One region of the Pseudoclavibacter sp. JAI123 genome, then DNA from elsewhere that is predicted to be linked to it. Evidence: predicted binding sites of a transcription regulator. Region 1 holds the regulator's gene; the other holds the start of a gene.
What was found. Region 1 encodes LexA, which represses DNA repair genes until DNA is damaged. Its sites were predicted from a motif close to TCGAACANNTGTTCGA; they were not measured.
Positions count from the first base shown of each region.

Region 2: HDC34_RS01835 (HNH endonuclease signature motif containing protein) is a predicted target of LexA. The motif match lies at 1,921-1,936, and genes of this name have one in related genera.

Region 1 is NZ_JACCCM010000002.1:608,911-612,318, forward strand. It holds gene HDC34_RS14905 (class I SAM-dependent methyltransferase) at 1-359, opposite strand, end outside; gene hflX (GTPase HflX) at 396-1,919, shown strand; gene lexA (transcriptional repressor LexA) at 2,016-2,669, opposite strand; gene HDC34_RS14920 (LysM peptidoglycan-binding domain-containing protein) at 2,895-3,209, shown strand; gene HDC34_RS14925 (histidinol-phosphate transaminase) at 3,277-3,408, shown strand, end outside.
Region 2 is NZ_JACCCM010000001.1:373,264-376,671, reverse strand. It holds gene HDC34_RS01840 (hypothetical protein) at 1-232, opposite strand, end outside; gene HDC34_RS01835 (HNH endonuclease signature motif containing protein) at 237-1,826, opposite strand; gene HDC34_RS01830 (hypothetical protein) at 2,080-2,841, opposite strand; gene HDC34_RS01825 (polysaccharide deacetylase family protein) at 2,838-3,408, opposite strand, start outside.

The sequences.
Region 1 (3,408 bases):
GGGACATCGGCTGGCAGGGACGTCCTGATCCGATCGAGGCGGAGGTTCTCCGCGTTCTCACGGGTCAGGAGGAGCGCTCGCTCGTTGACGTCGACCGCCCACACATCGAGTTCGGGCGACTCGAGCGCCAGGGCCAGGCTGATCGCGCCCCAGCCGCAGCCGAGATCCAGCGCCGTGCCAGTTGCTGGAGGCTTCGGGGCGGCGGCGAGGAGAGCTTGCGTGCCTCGGTCGAGGTGCTCCGGGCTGAAGGTGCCTCCGGCCGTGGTGACGGTCGCGGCGTGCCCCCTGAGCCTGACCTGGATGCTTCGCCGCTCGAGCGGGCCGTCTGGGGTTGCTGAGAAGTAATGCTGAGCGGTCACCCCTAGACGCTAGCACCGGCGTAGAATCGTACGAATATGCGAGATTCTGAAACTCCTCCAGGCGAGAGCAACGACGCGATCGACCGAATCCTGCGAGCGGCGAGAGAGCCGGGCGCCACCATGACCCTGTTCTCGTCCGGGCGTGCGCAGGCACTGCAGGACGGTGCGAGCACGGGGTACGACGGCGAATCCGATGGTGACCAGCTCGAACGCGAGGCGCGCCAATCCCTGCGGCGCGTCGAGAGCCTGCGCACGGAACTCGAGGACGTCACCGAGGTCGAGTACCGCAAGGTGCGTCTTGAGCGGGTTGTCCTGGTCGGGGTCTACCGTCGCAACTCCCTCGAGGAGGCCGAGAACTCCATGCAGGAGCTGGCCGCTCTCGCGGAGACGGCGGGCGCCGTCGTCCTGGACGGCGTGCTCCAGCGGCGACCCAACCCGGACCCGGCCACGTACCTGGGCCGAGGCAAGGTCGCTGAGCTCAAGGAGATCGTCGCGGCCCTCGAAGCCGACACGGTCGTCGCGGACACGGAGCTCGCGCCAAGCCAGCGGCGTGCGCTCGAGGACGAGATCAAGGTCAAGGTCATCGACCGCACGGCCGTGATCCTCGACATCTTCTCCCAGCACGCGAAGAGCCGAGAGGGCAAGGCTCAAGTCGAGCTGGCGCAGATGGAATACATGCTCCCGCGCCTCCGAGGCTGGGGTGAGTCGATGTCCCGCCAGGCCGGTGGGCAGGTCGGCGGCGGAGCCGGTATGGGCTCGAGAGGTCCCGGTGAGACGAAGATCGAGCTCGATCGTCGCCGCATTCGCACGAAGATGGCCAAGCTCCGGCACCAGATCGCGGACATGAAGGACGCGCGCGACGTGAAGCGCGCGACTCGCGAGCGCAACCAGGTGCCGGCCGTCGCCATCGTCGGCTACACCAACGCCGGCAAATCGAGCCTCCTCAACCGCATCACCCACGCGGGTGTGCTCGTCGAGAACGTGCTCTTCGCGACGCTCGACGCGACGGTGCGCAAGGCATCCACGGAAGACGGCCGCCCGTACACGATCGCCGACACCGTCGGGTTCGTGCGCAACCTGCCTCACCAGCTTGTCGAGGCCTTCCGATCGACGCTCGAGGAGCTGCAGGCTGCCGATGTCATCGTGCACGCCGTCGACGCCTCGCACCCGGACCCGGCCGCCCAGCTCGCCACCGTGCGTGACGTCATCGGCGAGGTCGAGGCGCACGACGTCCCGGAGATCGTCGTCTTCACCAAGGCCGACCTCGTCGACAGCGATCGACGCCTTGAACTGCAGGGCCTCGCGAATGACGGCATCTTCGTGTCTGCGCACACCGGCGAGGGCATCGACCTGCTGCTCGCTCGAATCGCAGAACTGCTTCCGACGCCGGAGGTCACGATCGACGTGCTCGTGCCGTTCGAACGCGGCGACCTCGTCTCCTACCTCCACGAGCGCGGTGCTGTGCTCGAGCTGGGTCACGAGGAGGGTGGCACGCGCCTCAAGGCGCGAGTGAATCCCGACCAGCTCGGCCTGTTCGAGGAGTTCACCGTCGCGGGCTGAGTCGCTGCAGCGCGATTGAGCACTGAACGCAGAAGAGCGGCAAGCCCGATGGGCTTGCCGCTCTTCTGCGTTCAGGCGGGTCTTCTGTGGAGAGGATCAGATGGAACGGAGCACCGCGACGACCTTGCCCAGGATCTCAGCCTCGTCGCCCAGGATCGGCTCGAAGTCGCTGTTGCGGGGGAGCAACCAGATGTGTCCGTCCCGCTTGCGGAAGGTCTTGACCGTGGCCTCGCCGTCGAGCATGGCGGCGACGATGTCGCCGTTCTCGGCAGTGCGCTGTGACCGCACCACGACCCAGTCGCCATCGCAGATGGCGGCGTCGATCATCGACTCGCCGACCACGCGGAGCAGGAAGAGCTCGCCCTTGCCAACGATCTGGCGGGGGAGCGCGAAGACATCCTCGACCTGCTGCTCAGCCGTGATCGGGATGCCGGCTGCGATGCGACCCACGACGGGTACGAAGGCGGCCTCCGCCGTGTCGTTCGAGTCGCCATCGTCGGCATGGTCGAAGTGCACGAGCACCTCGAGGGCGCGTGGCATGCCCGGGTTCCGCTTGATGTAGCCGAACTTCTCAAGCTGCCCGAGCTGATGGGTCACGCTCGAGAGCGAGACCAGCCCGACCGTATCGCCGATCTCCCGCATGCTCGGCGGGTACCCGCGAGTGCGAACCGACTCGATGATGCAGGTCAGGATGCGCTCCTGCTTCTCGGTCAGCTTTCTGTAGATGTCACTCGCTGGCTTCTTGGCCATGTCGTCTCCGTCCGCTCTCCGACACGGAATGTCGGTGGCAGGTGATGCACTGCCTGATAGCGCCAACCCTACCGAGGGTGCACGCAGCTACGAAACATTTCTTCGAGTGTTGTGGAGGAAAGTTCGACAGATTCGAACGTTCGACCTTGACTTGACACTTTGTTCGTAGCTATATTCAGTACATACATTCGACCACTCGAAGATGTGGACGAATCAGGAGGAATCATGAACAACACTGCCGCACCGCTCCGCCTCACCACTCGAGGCCGCCGGGTCGTCCTGGCGCTCGCCGCGCTGCCCGTCGCCGCCGCCATCGCGCTCGGGGCCACGCACATGACCTCTGCAGCGGCATCGAACGAGACAGCCGATGTCGAGTTCGAGTACGTCACGGTCGGCGCGGGCGACACTCTCTGGGGAATCGCCGAGGAGGTCGCGGGCGACGCAGATGTCCGCGACGTCATCGTCGAGATCTCCAAGCTCAACGCGCTCGAGAACGGCACGGTTCAGGCCGGCCAGCGCCTCGCGCTCCCGCTCGACTGACGTCGTACATGTCGTCGACGAACACCTCGGCCGGGGCGTGGTGGGGGCCTCGTCGTAGGCTTGTCCGGTGACCTCGTTCGAAGACCTGCCCATCCGCGACGACCTTCGCGGACTCACCCCATATGGTGCGCCTCAGCAACCGGTGCGCGTCGCCATCAACGTCAACGAGAACCCGCACCAGGTTCCAGAGGTCGTCGCA
Region 2 (3,408 bases), on a different contig from region 1:
GGTGCGTCTCGGAGTGGTCGCGGTCGATGCCGCTGAGGACGGCGCGGCCGGTGGCGAGCGGAGTGAGGCGCGCCCAGCTGCCGCCGCCGTCGGAGTAGAACCAGCCGTGGCGGTCGGCGCGCGCGTTTTGGTTGTTCTCTCCGAGGATCGCCGTCTCTATGGCGGCCGCCAGCGCCCAACGGCCCCTCATGACCTCGAGGGGTGGGAACTGCTGAGCGCGGATTCGTGGCATGCGTCTATTCTCGCGAGCTGCCGGTCGACAGCTCCTGGGCGACGGGGTCGGCGACACGACTTGCGACGAGGTCGGGGGCCGAAGCCCTGAACTCCACGGGGCGCGCCGAGCTGTCACTTGAGCGAATCTGGCTGCGACTGCCCCTTGGCCCTGTTGCGGGCTCGACCTTCCAGACGCGGTCGGCCGAGGGCACGATGACGAGCCTTTCCAGGTGGACTTCGTGGTGGTGGAAGCTGCACAACGCGATGCCGTTGCAGGTGTCGGTGAGACCGCCCTGCCACCAGGGTCTGACGTGGTGGAACTCGACCATGTCGAAGGGGAACACGCAGCCGGGTGCCCGGCACCCGCCGTCTCTGGCGAAGATCGCTCTTCGCTGAGCGGGGCTGAAGAGTCGTCGCTTGCGACCCAGCTTGAGCACTTCTCCGTCGTCGTCGACGAGGGCGGCCCGGATGATGCCGTCGCACAGGATGCGCCTGGCGACGTCGATCGAGGCCGGTTCGCCGGAGTGTTCGAAGCGCGGTACATCGGCCAGGCTGTCGATGGCTCCGAGGAGCCCTGTGCGAGTGACCGAGACGACCAGGGTCGGAGCCTCGCCGCCCGTGCGCGGCGCGGCCGGGGACTCAGCATGCTGCGCGAACACCGACACGAGAGCGTCGATGCGCCGTTGGGACGGGCTGCGCTCGTCTCGGATCGGCACCTCAGGCTCGTGCACACCGGACGTGCCGGGCACACCGAGTACACCTGACGCATCGGACACACCGACTGCACCGGACGCACGAAGCGTGGCGTCATGGCCGGCGTCTTCCTCGTCGCAGGCGTGATCGCGCCTCGGCGAGAGGTACGCGTCGAGGACTCGCTGCAGGATCTCGCCCTGCTCAGGCGTCGCGAGGAGCCGCCCCTGCACCATTCCGTCGGAGCGGCGCGTGAAGGAGAGACCGCGCTTCTCGGCTTGGCGCTCCGCGTTGGGCTCCGCACCGTCGGGGTCGAGGAAGGCAACCCACACGGCCGCCTGCTTGGCGAGGCGCTCCGGCGAGGCGGGCTCGTCGTCTTCTGGCGTGAGTCCGCAGGCTGCCCGCACGAGCTCGTACTCCGCACGATCGAGGGCGGAGACATCAGCGCGACCATCGGCCTCACGCAGCCCTCTGGCGATCGCTGATGCCTGCGAGAGGGTCACTCGCCCTTCTGCGACGGCGAGCGCGACGTGGCCCCGCGTCGGCTGCAGCGGCTCACCCGTCATGCTGATCGTCTCGCGAGTCGCCTCCGCGAGCTCTCGCATGGCGCCTGCCTCACCTCGTCGGAGCCCGAGGGTCTGCTGCACGGCCTCGTGCACCGATCTGAACCCACCGCGCCGCACCAGCGACCCTGAGAATGCCACGGGGGTCACCTCGTCGCGCCCGAGCAGTTCGGCGGTCATCTCGAGGAGGGTCGCGTCGAGCATGCGCTTGCGTGCGGCCAGCTCTTCGAACGCGGCGAAGAACTCCGTATCGAGCAGGGATGCGATGGAACGGCGCCCGTCGATGAGCGCCTCGACCGCCGGAGTCGCGCCGACCGCGGCCTCGCGAACGGCGGCTGCAACACCTGTCGGAAGCGACACCGCGACCGGACAAGAAGCCTCGTCGCTTCGCAGACTCTGCGCTTCACTCTGCATTTCGACCTCCCCCAAGATCCACTCCCACCCTACCACTCACTCGTACATATGTACGAGTTTTCACAGTAAGTTCTCTTCACGCATCCCCACGCGCAGCCCCACACGCAGCGACGCCGAAGCACTCCTCACGCTACGACCGACCACCGACATCCTGAGCCTCCCCGCGAACCACGACTCGCAGCCCCGCTCGCGGCCCTCCTCACTGCACCTCGGATGTGGTGACCAGCCGGAGCCACGGACCGGGCGGCACGTCCTCGAAGTCGACGAACGCCCAGTCGACGAGGTCGGTGCTGCCGTCGAGGTGCTCGAACGCGAGGCAGCCGTTGACAGCGGGTGAGACGTCGAGACCCGCACCTCCGAAGCGGGTGTTCGCGGGCCTGGCATCGTCGTGGCCGAAGACGTACTCGTCGTCGTCGTACACGCCGGGTCCCGCATCCTGGATCTGCGCGTAGCAGACCCGACCGTCGCGGTGCAGCATCACCCAGCGGTTCTTCATAAGACTTCGGAGGGGGTCCAGGGCGATGGACGCGTACTCGGGCTCGTCAGCCCAGGGCACGACCTCGGCTCGCATGCCCCGCGCAGCCTCGTTGTTGATGTCGTCGAAGGGCAGGTCAATGTAGAAGGGGTTCTGGAGCGGGGTCATGCTGCTCGGGAAGTAGTCCTGCGCTTCATAGCGGGGCTCGGTGCCGCAGTGAACCCCTCCCGCGCCGTCGTCGGTGAGACGCCCATCGCAGCCGCCGTAGGAGTCGTACCAGCGGGAATCGTAGGTCGAGTACACCTGGGTGCCATCGGACGCGGTCGGGTCGAAGAGCTCCCCGACCCAGAATGTCGTTGCCACGATCTCGGTGTGCCACGGGTACTTGCCTTCGGCGAGGGCCCTCGTCTGCACGCACCCGGTCAACGAGACGGAGGAGAGCAGCAGGAAGGCGAGCGCCACGGCGATGGTGCGGTGACGAATCATGCCGGGGCACCGCGGTCGGGGTTCTGCGGCGCGCTGATCCGGTCGGGCCCGGGCGCCAGCACATGCGGGCCTTCAGGACGGCCCTGCGGAGGCGTCACCGGGGGCAGTTGCGCCGGCGGCGCACCGTCGGCCTCGTAGAGGGCGGCATCGTCGACGGTGAGCGTCCCATTCGAGAAGAGGCTCAGCCCGAAGCTGATGCCCGTGTAGCCGCCCGGGATCGGCGGCGGCTCCCACACTGCATGCGCGTAGGTGGTGCTCGCCTCGAACCACGGGCTCGACGACCAGTACGTCCACGCGCCGGAGGGCGCGCGCAGGAACACGACGAACTGCGTCGGCGTCGACGAGGTGTACCAGGTGCGCAGTGAGTAGCTGGTTCCGGCGGTGACGCCCGGCGAGCACCAGCCGAGGTCGAAGCGCGGCATCAGCTTCGTCTCACCCGACTCGTGGTCGACGAGCGTCATCCTGCTGGCCCAGGCGCCCGTGTGGGCTTCGCCGACCGTCGACGCGTGCACCCTGCTCTCGCCCCAGCCGGTGCGCGTCCAGCATCGCGCCCTGTCCTCCTCGTTG